Regions from separate parts of the Kitasatospora sp. NPDC085879 genome, predicted to be linked through region 2. Evidence: riboswitches for the same ligand, from Rfam matches in the RefSeq annotation. Region 2 holds a riboswitch; each other region holds the start of a gene.
The links. A riboswitch is a leader RNA that binds a small molecule or an ion and turns the genes downstream of it on or off. The one in region 2 is predicted to bind cyclic di-AMP.
Positions count from the first base shown of each region.

Region 1: another riboswitch for cyclic di-AMP. It lies ahead of AB0P35_RS22555 (transglycosylase family protein); the one in region 2 lies ahead of AB0P35_RS14650 (LysM peptidoglycan-binding domain-containing M23 family metallopeptidase).
Region 3: another riboswitch for cyclic di-AMP. It lies ahead of AB0P35_RS16725 (transglycosylase family protein); the one in region 2 lies ahead of AB0P35_RS14650 (LysM peptidoglycan-binding domain-containing M23 family metallopeptidase).

Region 1 covers NZ_JBFBJZ010000029.1:91,508-95,666, forward strand. The annotation lists gene AB0P35_RS22545 (LacI family DNA-binding transcriptional regulator) at 1-49, shown strand, start outside; gene AB0P35_RS22550 (hypothetical protein) at 169-372, opposite strand; gene AB0P35_RS22555 (transglycosylase family protein) at 551-1,750, opposite strand; cyclic di-AMP (ydaO/yuaA leader) riboswitch at 1,756-1,984, opposite strand; gene AB0P35_RS22560 (hypothetical protein) at 2,216-4,159, shown strand, end outside.
Region 2 covers NZ_JBFBJZ010000015.1:137,534-141,692, forward strand. The annotation lists gene AB0P35_RS14645 (hypothetical protein) at 1-1,218, opposite strand, end outside; gene AB0P35_RS14650 (LysM peptidoglycan-binding domain-containing M23 family metallopeptidase) at 1,607-2,569, opposite strand; cyclic di-AMP (ydaO/yuaA leader) riboswitch at 2,574-2,736, opposite strand; gene AB0P35_RS14655 (DUF6348 family protein) at 3,086-3,919, shown strand; gene AB0P35_RS14660 (hypothetical protein) at 4,077-4,159, opposite strand, start outside.
Region 3 covers NZ_JBFBJZ010000019.1:18,386-22,544, reverse strand. The annotation lists gene AB0P35_RS16730 (cytochrome P450) at 64-1,344, shown strand; cyclic di-AMP (ydaO/yuaA leader) riboswitch at 1,538-1,724, shown strand; gene AB0P35_RS16725 (transglycosylase family protein) at 1,729-2,526, shown strand; gene eno (phosphopyruvate hydratase) at 2,731-4,017, shown strand; gene AB0P35_RS16715 (septum formation initiator family protein) at 4,116-4,159, shown strand, end outside.

The sequences.
Region 1 (4,159 bases), on a different contig from region 2:
CCAGCCGGAGCTCGTGATGCGCGGCTCCACCGGCGCCAGCGTGCGCTGACACCCCGCCACCCGGCCCATGGCCGGAGGCACACGGCTGCGGCCCCGGAGAGCTCTCTCTCCGGGGCCGCAGGCGTTCCCGGGGCCCGGTGTCCCCGACGCCCCCGGGCGGCGGTCCGGTCAGCCCTCCTCGACGGTGCGGTGCGGGCGGGCGGTGCGTTCGGCGTCGGCGGCGTCCCCGGTGCGGGCCTCGGTGCGCCGGCTGCGGGCCAGGTAGTCGCGGACGATGAGCTCGACCGCGTCCTGCGGGTTGCCCGCCCCGGCGGCCAGCATGACCTCGATCGCCAGATCGGCGTCCAGCGTGACGGTGACCTTCGCTGCCATGGCGACTCCTCAACTCCGTGGGAGCGTCAGCCTATCCGCGCGGGCAGGCCGATGCCCCGGAGCGGCGGGAGGCCGCTCCGGGGCATCGGAGGGGAGAGGAGCGCCCGGGCCGTGGGACCCGTGTACGGCCGACGGGCGCGGGGATGCCGGCGTGCGGGACGCCGGCACCGAGCCGGGATCAGACCCGGCCGGCGAAGTCCGGCGCCCAGTTGGCGATCGTCTGGACGCGGACACCGGCGCTCGGGTTGGCGGCCTCGACGTACTTGCCGTCACCGATGTACATGGCGACGTGGTGCACACCGGAGTTGGCACCGTTGCTGGACCAGAACAGCAGGTCGCCCGGCTGCAGGCTGTCCAGCGAGACGCGGGTGGAGTAGTCGGCCTGGTCGGCGGCGACGCGCGGGACGGAGATGCCCGCGGCGCGCAGCGCGGCCTGGGTCAGCCCGGAGCAGTCCCAGCCGCCGTTGCCGGTGCCGCCGTAGATGTAGGCCTGGCCCACCTTGGAGAGCGCGAAGTTGACCGCGGCGGCCTTGGAGCCGGTGGCGGTCTGCGCGGCCGGGGTGGTGGTGCTCGCCTTGACCGCCGTGGTGGCGGGCTTGGCGGCCGGCTGGGCGGCGGCCGGAGCGGCCTGGGCGGCCTGGGCGTGCTGCGCACCGGTGCCCAGGGACAGCTTCTGGCCCGGGTAGATGGTGTGCGGACCGCTGGTCAGGACCGACTTGTTGATCTCGTAGAGCTTCTGCCAGCCACCCTGGACGTGGTTGCGCTCCGCGATGGTCGACAGCCAGTCGCCGGCCCGCACGGTGTAGGTGGCGCCGTGGGAGCGGTTGCCCTGCCAGGACTTCTTGCCCTGCCAGGCCTTGCCGTCCTGGGAGGTGCCGGCGGAGGCGGTCGAGCCGCTGCCGGTGGAGGCGGCCGGGGCGGCCGGAGCGGCCGGCTTGGCGGCGGTGCTGCTGCCGGTGGAGGCCGCCGGGGCGGTGGTGGAGGCCGAGCCGCCGGGGTTGATCTCGGGGGCCGGACCACCCTTGGTCAGACCGGCCTTGACGGAGCAGACGGGCCAGGCGCCGGGGCCCTGGACGGCGAGGACCTTCTCGGCGATGGCGATCTGCTGGTCCTTGGTGGCCAGGTCGGCGCGGGAGGCGTAGCTGCCGCCGCCGAAGGAGGACCAGGTGCTGTTGGTGAACTGGAGGCCACCGTAGAAGCCGTTGCCGGTGTTGATGTGCCAGTCGCCGGAGGACTCGCACTGGGCGACCTTGTCCCAGGTGGAGACCGAGGCGGCGGAGGCGCTGCCGACGGCCAGCGACGGGATGGTGAGGCCGATGCCGACGACGCCGGTGGTGGCGAGAATGCGTCGGCCGCGCTTGGAGTTGATGGACAGCATGAAGCAGCGTTCCTCTCCCACGCCTGCGAGGTGAGCTGTCGGATTCGGGCTGGAGTTGCCCGGCCGCACGCACGGATTCCGGCGATCTCTCGCCGTTTCCGCGCGCGCGGCTTCACCCCAAGCCGGGGAGCGGCGCTGGACCGCTCCCGGGCGACTTACCTGGTTCCCCCGCCCCTGCCGAAGTGCGTTTCGCTTGCCAGTCGGACCGCCGGCAGGACTCGGCGTTCGGGCCAACTGGGTCCGTGTGACCACGAACGTGGGAGGACATTAGACAGAGTTAAGTTCAAACCGCAAACATGTGTGATGCCGGTCACAGGTGATCTTGGCGTAATTCATGATCGATTCCTTGATATCCCCGTGATCGACTTTCGCCGCTTTCGTGCAAATCCCGTCCGGGAAAACCGGCTTGTTTATGCTTCAGGCAGCGGGGGCCGGGCGGCGACCCGGGGGAGGGGTCGACCGGTCATGGACGAGCGCGACGGGCGCCGCGAGGCGGAGACCGACGGGATGTCGCGGAGGCCGGTCCCGCACCGCCGGGTGGGCCGGCGCCGGGTGCTGCTCTGGATCGGGATCTCCACCGCGGCGGTCGCGGCGGCCGGCGGCGAATGGGCCCGCCGGTCGCTCGCCTCCGAGGCGCATCCCGGCGCGTTCGGTGCCACGCCCTCCGAGGGCCCTGGCGGGGCCTCTGCCGGGCACACGCACGCCGCCCCGACCCCGGTCGACCCCTCGCCCTCCCCGGTCGATCTGACGGGCCGCCGCTGGTCCGACCCGGCCGGCTGGGGCGGCGCCGTCCCGGGCCCGAAGGGCGCCGTGCGGATCGCCGACCGCGTCCTGCTGGACGCCGACGCGACGGTCGGCTCGCTGCTGGTCGAGCCGGGCGGTTCGCTGGTCTTCGCGCCGGAGCGCAGCCTCACGCTCTCCTCGGCGGGCGGCGTCGAGGTCCGCGGCACCCTGGCGCTGGCTCCGGCGGAGGGTGCCGTGCACACCCTGCGATTTCCATCCGTGGACGAACGAACGTTCCGGGGCGGCGGCATGACGATGGTGGAGGGGGACACCGGGCTCTGGGTGACCGGCACCGGCTACCTCCGGCTGGACGGCGCCGCCAAGACCGCCTGGGCTCGCGCGGCGACCGCGCTCAAGGCCGGCGACACCGAGCTGAGCCTGGCCGAGCCGCCCACCGGCTGGCAGTCGGGCGACGAGCTGGCCGTCACTCCGACCGGACCCCCGAGCGAGGACGAATTCTCCACCCGATACGATCTGTGCACGATCAGACGGGTCGACGGCAGGACCGTCGTGCTGAGCGCACCCCTGGCCCACGCGCACCCGCGCGTCTCGGCCGGCGGCGGGGTCGCCGTCGGCGCCGAGGTGCTCAACCTGACCCGCAGCGTACGGGTCGAGGGCACCCCCCGGGGTCGCGCCCACGTCCACCTGACCAGCTCGCGGCGGGCCGATGTCCGGCACGCGGCGCTGCGCTGGCTCGGCCCGCGCCGGGCCGGCAAGGAGACCTGGAACGGCGCCCCGGTGACCGAGCCCGTCCTCGGCCGGTACGGGCTGCACTTCCACATGCTCGGCGACACCTCCCGCGGCACCGTCGTGGAGGGCGTGGTGGTCCGTGACTGCGGCAGCCACGCCTTCGTCCCGCACGCCAGCCACGGCATCACCTTCCGCAGCTGCATCAGCCACGACACCTGGGAGGACGCCTACTGGTGGGACGGCCCGCCGGACACCCGGACCCCGCAGGCACCCTCGGACGACATCACCTACGAGTCCTGCGTGGCCTCCCGCACGGTCTACGAGCCCGCCCCGCGCGGCTACCGGCTCACCGGCTTCGCACTCGGCGCCGGCACCGGCGGCACCGCCCGCGACTGCGTGGCCGTCGGCGTCCAGGGCGCCACCGGCGCCTCCGGCTACGAGTGGCCGGAGACCAGCGAGGGCGTCTGGACCTTCGAGCGCTGCCTGGCCCACAACAACCTGCAGAACGGCATCTTCGTCTGGCTGAACGCCCGTCACCACCACACCCTGGAGCGCTTCGTCGCCTACCACAACGGCGGCTGGGGCGTCGAGCACGGCGCCTATCTCAACGACTTCGACTACAACGGCGGTGTGCTGTACGGCAACGGCGCCGGGGGAGTGGCCGTGCACGCGCTCGGCCGGGAGAAGGGCACCGTCTTCGACGGCCTGCTGATCGACGCGGCAGGGCAGTCCGACTACGCGGTCGCCACGGCCAAACACCAGCTCGCCGGCGGCACGGTGACGATCAGTCGGAGCCGGATGACGGGCTACCGCAAGGCCGGGGTGGCCTTCCGCGCCACCCCGGACGGCCAGCCGGACGACATCGCCGTGCTGGACTGCTCCTTCGGCGGCAACGAGGTCTGGCTGGACCCGCAGTCCCCCCGCCCGGCCCGGATC
Region 2 (4,159 bases):
GATCTTCGGGGTGAAGGTGAAGGTGCCGGGCACGCCCGCGCCGCCGCCCGAACCGTTCTCGGGGTAGACGTCCGAGGTCACGGTCGGGGAGGTGTCGGTGCCACCGGTGCTCCACCACTGCTGCTGGCTCACCCAGCCGTTCGCGCTGGTGGAGGTGACGAGCAGCACGTCGCCGTACGGGTCGTCCAGCGTGAGGTTCAGCTCGGCGATTCCGCTCGTGGACGCCTTGACCGTCGTCGTCGACCGGGTCTGCCCGAGGCGCTCGACGGTGTAGCTGACCACGGGGCTCACCGCGTGGAGATCCGGGTCGGGGGTGAGCTTGAAGATCGCCTGCTTGCCGTACTGCGGCGAGTTGGAGACCTTGGTGACCTTCGGCGCGTCCGGCTTGACCGCGATGTAGTAGGTCGTGGGCTGGGACATGTTGAACGCCCGGTCCAGGCTGGCCACCCGCAGGACCAGGAGCCCGCTGTTGTACGGCGGCATCAGGTTCACCGTGGCCGAGCCGCCGAGGGAGTCCGCCCGCGCGAAGTAGTTCGGACTGGTCTCGTAGGGGTCGCGGTACTGCGGGATGCCGTGCTCCCCGACCGTCGAGACGCCGGGGACCGGGAACGTGCCGAACCAGGTGAACGCGTAGCCGGCGACGCCGCTCACACCGTTGGCACCGAACGTGAGCGTGATCGGGGTGCCGCCCTGGTTCCGCTGTCCCGCCGGGTAGTTCGGCGAGCTGACGGTCGGCTCCGCGCTCGGGAAGGTGTCGTCGGTGGCCACGTAGCACGGGGCCGACCAGTCGGAGGCGGCGCCGCTGTCCGCGTCCACGGTCCGTGCCTGCCAGGCGTAGGTCTCGCCGTCGCGCAGCGGGGCGTTGTAGCCGCCCAGGGTGGCCGTCGCCTCGTTGCCCACGGAGGCGTACCCCCGCTCGGCGGTGACGACCTGCGACGGGTCGGAGACCGGCCAGGCCCGGAACTGCTCGGTGATCCACCGGGTGTTGGGGTCGGTGTGGCCGGGGATTCCCTCCACCGTGAGACCGGTGCGCCCCGCGACGTACACGGGCGCGGCCTGGTCGGTGGAGCACGCCCGGTACTCGTTGTACAGGTCGGTCGGCGTCGTCGGCGTGCCGCCGGTCGCGTGCGCGGGCGCGGCGACGGCGAGCAGCGCGAGGCCGGCCGCGGCGACCGAGGCGAAGGCCGCACGGGTACGTGCGGCCGGGGTTCTGTTCACGGAGTGCCCTCCCCTGGAGTACCCGCCGGTGGCGTTCCGGTCGAACACCGCTCGACGAGCGCGGGGAATGCTAGTGCACACGTACGAACGACCGCCCGGGTTATCCGCTGGGGTGGTGACGGGGGTCACGCCAGGGCCCGGGTGTCGTTGCCGATCGCGACGAACTGCGGGACCGTCTTTCGGTTCTCGTCGCCCGCACCACACGTCTCGGCCGGCCCCCGCGGCCGGCGGGCACCCGCAGGCCGCGCCGAAGTCCGCACGCGGTCACGGGAATTGGGGGAAACGGCCGAGGCCCGGCCCCGGGATCGTGGGATCCCCGGGCCGGGCCTTCGGGTGCGGCGCGGTGCGCCTCGGCGGTGTGCCGGGGCAGCGGCGTCGGTGTGTTGCGTCAGACGCGGACACCGTGGGCGGCGAGGTACGCCACCGGGTCGATGTCGGAGCCGTACGACGGGGTGGTGCGGACCTCGAAGTGCAGGTGCGGGCCGGTCACGTTGCCGGTCGCACCGGAGAGGCCGATGACCTGGCCGGCGGTGACGGTCTGGCCGACCGAGACCTTCAGCGCGGAGAAGTGGGCGTACTGCGAGTACTTGCCGTCGGCGTGCTTGATGACGACGTTGTTGCCGTAGGCGCCGCCCCAGCCGGCCTCGACGACGGTGCCGGCGGCGATGGCGTGGATGGAGGTGCCGGTGCTGACGGCGAAGTCCACACCGGTGTGGTAGCCGCTGGACCAGTTGGAGCCGGCCTTGTGGTACGGGGTGCCGAGGGAGGCGGCGACCGGCGCGACGTAGCCGGAGGCGGCGGCGGGCTTGGCGGCCTCGGTCTTCGGGGCGGCGGCCGGCTTCGGGGCGGCCGGCTTCGGCGCGGCGGGCTTGGCGGCCTCGGTCTTGGGCGCGGCCGGCTTCGGCGCGGCCTGGACCGGGGTGCGCTTCTCGGAGCGCGAGGCGGCGGCGTCGGACTTCTTCGCCTCGGCCTGCGGGGCGGCGGCCTGGGCGGCCTTGCCGGCGACGGTCAGCTTCTGGCCGGGGAAGATCAGGTTCGGGTTGCCGCCGATGACCTGGCGGTTGTCCTGGTACAGCTTCTTCCAGCCGCCGTCGACGTGCTGGGCGTTGGCGATCTTGGACAGGGTGTCGCCGTGGACCACCTTGTAGCTGGCGTCGGCGGCCGGGGCGGCCGGCGCGGCGGCGGGGGCCTCGGTGTGCGCGGCGGCCGGGGCCGCGGCGGCCGGAGCGGCAGCCGGGGCGGCGCTGTGGACCGAGGCGGCGGACGCAGCGGTGACGGGGATGGCAATGGCGGCGGCGGCCACACCGGTGGCGACGGCGACGCGGGACAGACGGGTGCCCAGAACGGACATCAGGTTTTCCTCTCCGACGCCTGCGAGGTGAGCTGTCGGGTTCGGGCGGGGAGTTCGCCCGGTCGCGAAAATGACGCGACTTCACCCCAAGCCGTCCCGGATCACCGGGCGCGGCACTTACCTTGGGTCCCCCGCTCCTGCCGTGCACGGAATGGTGCGTGACCCCGGGCGGCGGCAGGACTCGGCGTTCCGCCCGGTGGCCCGCCCAGCCGTTGTGGCCGGGCAGGATTCGAGGAAAACCGATCGCCCCCTCCGGAGGCAAGCGCCCCGCCCTCGGGGACCCCCGAGAGCCCTCCCGGGGGTCACTCTCCGCCCGATGGTGGTGGGCGGAGCGCAGTCAGATCAGTGACCGTACGTGTCCGGATCACCAGCAGTCAGGCAAATCGGACACCGGGTGTGGCTGCCCGGTCGCGGCCCGGCACGGATCATGGCCCGCCCGGTGACGCTGGTCACGCGCGGGGCCGATAGCCTCGCTCCCTATCGGTGTTCGACCCCTTTTCGAGCGAGGAGCCGCGGGTGCGCGCGCAGTCCGGACCGGATGTGATCCGGCTCAGCGTCGTCCGGGAGATGGCCCGGCTCGGGCAGCGGTTCACGGTCGAGGGCAGTGTGGTGCGCGGGCCCGGGACGACGGCCGTGGCGGTGCGGGAGCACCCCGGTGAGAACGGCGGCGCCGGGCACGTCGACCTCGGCTTCGCCTTCGACGTGGGGCGGGCGGACGGCCCGGTGGTGTGGGACTGCACGGCGGGCCTCGGCCGGACGGAGCAGGAGCGGATGGAGAGCGCGGTGCGGATGTGGGCGACCACCACCGCGTCGGCCGTGGTGGAGCTGCAGGAGGGCCGGGGCACGCACGGCGACCACTTCCGCCCGGAGCAGCTGCCGGGGTGGCATGCCGTCCAGGGGCCGGCGGCCGTCTTCGGTTTCGGCAGCGACCGGCTGGCGGAGTGGCTGGCGGACCACCGGTTGCTGCCGGCACTGGCCGGGGTGCTGGCGCGGGAGCTCGCGGAGCCGGCGGTGACGGGGGTGAAGCTGTTCCTCGGCGGCCGGGCGGGCGAGGACGTCGCGGAGGTCCGGGTCAACGGCTCGGTGTCGGAGCAGGCCTCGGCGGCGCTGCGGGCGCTCGACTGGCCGCGCGGCGAACGGCTCTGCTGGGCACGGCTGTTCGTCCTGCTGGTGCCGGACGGCAGCCTGCCGGGGCGCAGCGGGGCGGGAGACGGCCCGGAGGAGAGCGGCGCGGAGGGCCGGCCGGCCCGGGAGCGGGCTGCGGCCGGGGCCGAGGCTCCGACGGTGTCCGGGCCCGCCGCACGGCTCGGGGTGCTGGCCCGTTGGCGGCGGGCCCGGGCCGGCCGTTAGGCCGCGGGTCCGGCCGGATCGGCGAGCAGGGTCCGGTGCGTGCGGCTGCCGGGCGCGTGTGTGGCGCCTCCCGGCCGAGGGCCGGGAGCACGTGCGTGCCGGGGCGTCCGCGCCCGGCGTGATCCGCAGGACACGCGCCGGCGCCGGGCGGGGTCGGTCAGCTCGCCACGGACGAGATGGTCTTCGCCAGTTGGTTGAGGAAGTCCTGGATCGGCCGGGCCGCCGTGGACTGGCTCACCA
Region 3 (4,159 bases), on a different contig from region 2:
ATCGGATCCGGCCGTGCCGCGGGCACCCCCGATCGGGTGGCCGGCAGCGGATACCGTCGGGGCATGCCGGACACCTCCCGCCCCGACCAGCCGGAACTCTTCACCTGGGAGTTCGCCGCCGACCCGTACCCCGCGTACGCCTGGTTGCGCGAGCACGCGCCGGTGCACCGCACCACGCTGCCGAGCGGGGTGGAGGCCTGGCTGGTCACCCGGTACGCGGACGCCCGGCAGGCGCTCGCCGACTCCCGGCTCTCCAAGAACCCGGTGCACCACAGCGAGCAGGCGCACCGCTCCGGCCGGGTCGGCATCCCGGGGGAGCGCCAGGCCGACCTGATGACCCACCTGCTGAACATCGACCCGCCGGACCACACCCGCCTGCGGCGGCTGGTGTCCAAGGCGTTCACCCCGCGCCGGGTGGCGGAGTTCGAGCCCCGGGTGCAGCAGCTCACCGACCGGCTGATCGACTCCTTCGCCGAGCGGGGCACCGCCGACCTGATCCACGAGTTCGCCTTCCCGCTGCCGATCTACGCGATCTGCGACCTGCTCGGCGTGCCGGCCGAGGACCAGGACGACTTCCGCGACTGGGCCGGCATGATGATCCGACACCACGGCGGGCAGCGCGGCGGTGTCGGCCGGGCCGTGAAGCGGATGCGGACCTACCTGGCGGAGCTGATCCACCGCAAGCGGGCCGACCTCGGCGACGACCTGATCTCCGGGCTGATCCGGGCCAGCGACCACGGCGAGCACCTGACCGAGAACGAGGCCGCCGCGATGGCCTTCATCCTGCTGTTCGCCGGGTTCGAGACCACCGTCAACCTGATCGGCAACGGCCTGTACGCGCTGCTGCGCAACCCCGGCCAGCGGGCGCTGCTGCAGGAGTCGCTGGCCCGCGGCGAGGGCGGCCTGCTGGAGACCGGGATCGAGGAGCTGCTGCGCTACGACGGACCGGTGGAGCTCGCCACGTGGCGGTTCGCCACCCGTCCGCTGACGATCGGCGGGGTGGACGTCCCGGTCGGCGACCCGGTGCTGGTGGTGCTGGCCGCCGCCGACCGCGACCCGGCCCGGTTCGCCGACGAGAACACCCTGGACCTCGCCCGCACCGACAACCCGCACCTGGGCTTCGGCCACGGCATCCACTACTGCATCGGCGCCCCGCTGGCCCGGCTTGAGGGCCGCGCGGCCCTGGCCACCCTGTTGACCCGCCTCCCCGATCTCGCCCTGGACGCCGACCCCGCCGACCTGCGCTGGCGCGGCGGCCTCATCATGCGCGGCCTGCGCGAGCTCCCGGTCGCCTTCACCCCGGAGACCGCGGCGGAGCCGTCCGGGCGGTGCGACCCGGTCTGACGGTGTGTCGCGCCGATCGGGAGTGATCGGATCTGAACACTCATCAATCAGGAAATACCGGCATCGTTCGTGGGCGATAATAGGCTCTCCGTAATTCCCACGTGATATCAGCGAGATGAGCTTGTGATCGTCCGTTCGATCTGCTTACTCTCCCGAACAGTCCGCAGCCGCGGACCCCGCGTGCGGCAACGCCGAATCCTGTCCGCCGCACCCGGGCCTCACGACCGAGACCAAGGACAGGGGCGGGGGAACCACGTTCGTCGCCGTCCCCACGGCTAGGGGTGAAGCCGCGTCAGCAGGGCCCCTCCTGCGGCCGCGGCCGGGCCAAGCCTCCCGGTCCGAACCCGACAGCTCACCTCGCAGGCGTTCGGAGAGGGAAAACCCATGCTCTTCACCGGACCTGGCCGCCACCGCCGCAGGACGACCGCCCAGAAGGCGGTCGCCGTCGCGGGTGTCGCGGGTGTCGGCCTCGCCATGCCGCTGCTCACCGCGGGCGGAGCCCATGCCGCCCCGGTCTCGATCTGGGAGAAGGTCGCCCAGTGCGAGAGCGGCGGCAACTGGAAGATCAACACCGGCAACGGCTTCTACGGCGGGCTGCAGTTCACCGCCCGTACCTGGAAGGGGTTCGGCGGCGCCCGGTACGCCCCGCTCGCCCACCAGGCGAGCAAGAGTCAGCAGATCGCCGTCGCCGAGAAGGTGCTGGCCACCCAGGGCCCCGGCGCGTGGCCGGTGTGTTCCAAACGCGCCGGCCTGACCCGCACCTCCGCGGGGAGTACCGGCGAGACCCGCAGTAGTACCGGGCAGGGCGCGCCGTCGCCGAAGTTCCCGGGCCGCGGCGGCTTCGACGCCGACTCCGGCGTGTACTGGTACCAGAAGGGCGACCAGTGGTACTGGACGGCGCACAAGGAGATCTACGAGCGCCATCTGCCCCCCGTTCCGACCGAACCGGCCGAGCCGGACGACGGTGTGGCGGCCGGCGAGGGCGGCCGCACCCTGCAGGCCGTCCCGGTGCCCGCGCTCGGCCGCGAGCCGTACACCGTGCGCGAGGGCGACACGCTGTCCGGCATCGCCGCCGCGCTCGAACTTCCCGGCGGCTGGGACCAGCTGTATGCGAACAACCGGGAGGTCGTCGGGGCCGATCCGGACCTGATCCTGCCCGGCCAGCAACTGCGGCTGGTCTGACGGACCGGCACGGTACGAACGGACCGTCCGCCCGTGGGGCGGCACCCGCGGGCGGGCGGCCGGTTCTGTGGTCCTTCAGGTGAACTACCGACGAGTAGACCGGTCACACGGTGAGACAGGGCCGTGCGTGGCACGGCCCGGCGGGCCCGTGCGGTTAGGCTCTGGTCGTAACGACCCTCATCCGCTTCCGCTAGGAGATGCCTCGTGCCGTCCATTGATGTCGTCGTAGCCCGCGAAATCCTCGACTCCCGCGGTAACCCCACGGTCGAGGTCGAGGTCGGCCTCGACGACGGCAGCACCGGTCGTGCCGCTGTTCCGTCCGGTGCCTCCACCGGTGCCTTCGAGGCCCTGGAGCTTCGCGACGGCGACAAGAACCGCTACTTCGGCAAGGGCGTGGAGAAGGCCGTCCTCGCCGTCATCGAGCAGATCGGCCCCGAGCTGGTCGGTTACGACGCCACCGAGCAGCGCCTGATCGACCAGGCCATGCTCGACCTGGACGCCACCCCGGACAAGTCCTCGCTCGGCGCCAACGCGATCCTCGGCGTCTCCCTCGCCGTCGCGCACGCCGCCTCCGAGGCCAGCGACCTGCCGCTGTTCCGCTACCTGGGCGGCCCGAACGCGCACGTCCTGCCCGTCCCGATGATGAACATCCTCAACGGCGGCTCGCACGCGGACTCCAACGTCGACATCCAGGAGTTCATGATCGCCCCGATCGGCGCGGAGTCCTTCTCCGAGGCCGTCCGCTGGGGCGTCGAGGTCTACCACACGCTCAAGGGCGTGCTGAAGGAGCGCGGCCTGTCCACCGGCCTCGGCGACGAGGGCGGCTTCGCGCCGAACCTGGACTCCAACCGCGAGGCCCTCGACCTGATCGTCGAGGCCATCAAGAAGGCCGGCTACACCCCGGGCAAGGACGTCGCGCTCGCCCTGGACGTCGCCTCCTCCGAGTTCCACAACGACGGTGCCTACACCTTCGAGGGCAAGGCGATCTCCTCCGCCGAGCTCATCGACTACTACGCCGAGCTGGTCGCCGCGTACCCGCTGGTCTCCATCGAGGACCCGCTGGACGAGTCCGACTGGGACGGCTGGAAGGCCATGACCGACAAGCTGGGCGACAAGGTCCAGCTGGTCGGCGACGACCTGTTCGTCACCAACCCGGAGCGCCTGCGCCGCGGCATCGAGACCGGCACCGCCAACGCGCTGCTGGTGAAGGTGAACCAGATCGGCTCGCTCACCGAGACCCTGGACGCCGTCGAGCTGGCCCAGCGCAACGGCTACCGCTGCATGATGTCGCACCGCTCCGGCGAGACCGAGGACGTCACCATCGCCGACCTCGCCGTCGCCACCAACTGCGGCCAGATCAAGACCGGCGCCCCGGCCCGCTCCGAGCGCGTCGCCAAGTACAACCAGCTGCTGCGCATCGAGGAGATCCTCGACGACGCCGCCGAGTACGCCGGCCGCGGTGCCTTCCCCCGGTACAAGTACGAGGGCTGACACCCGCGGGCTGACACACGGCCGCTGGACCGGTGCCCCGGCAACCACCCCGTAGGGTGGGGGCCGGGGCACCGGCGCGAGCAGGAGGGGTACGAGCGATGTGGAAGATCCCGGGACTGGCGGGGCGGCCACGCTTCACCAG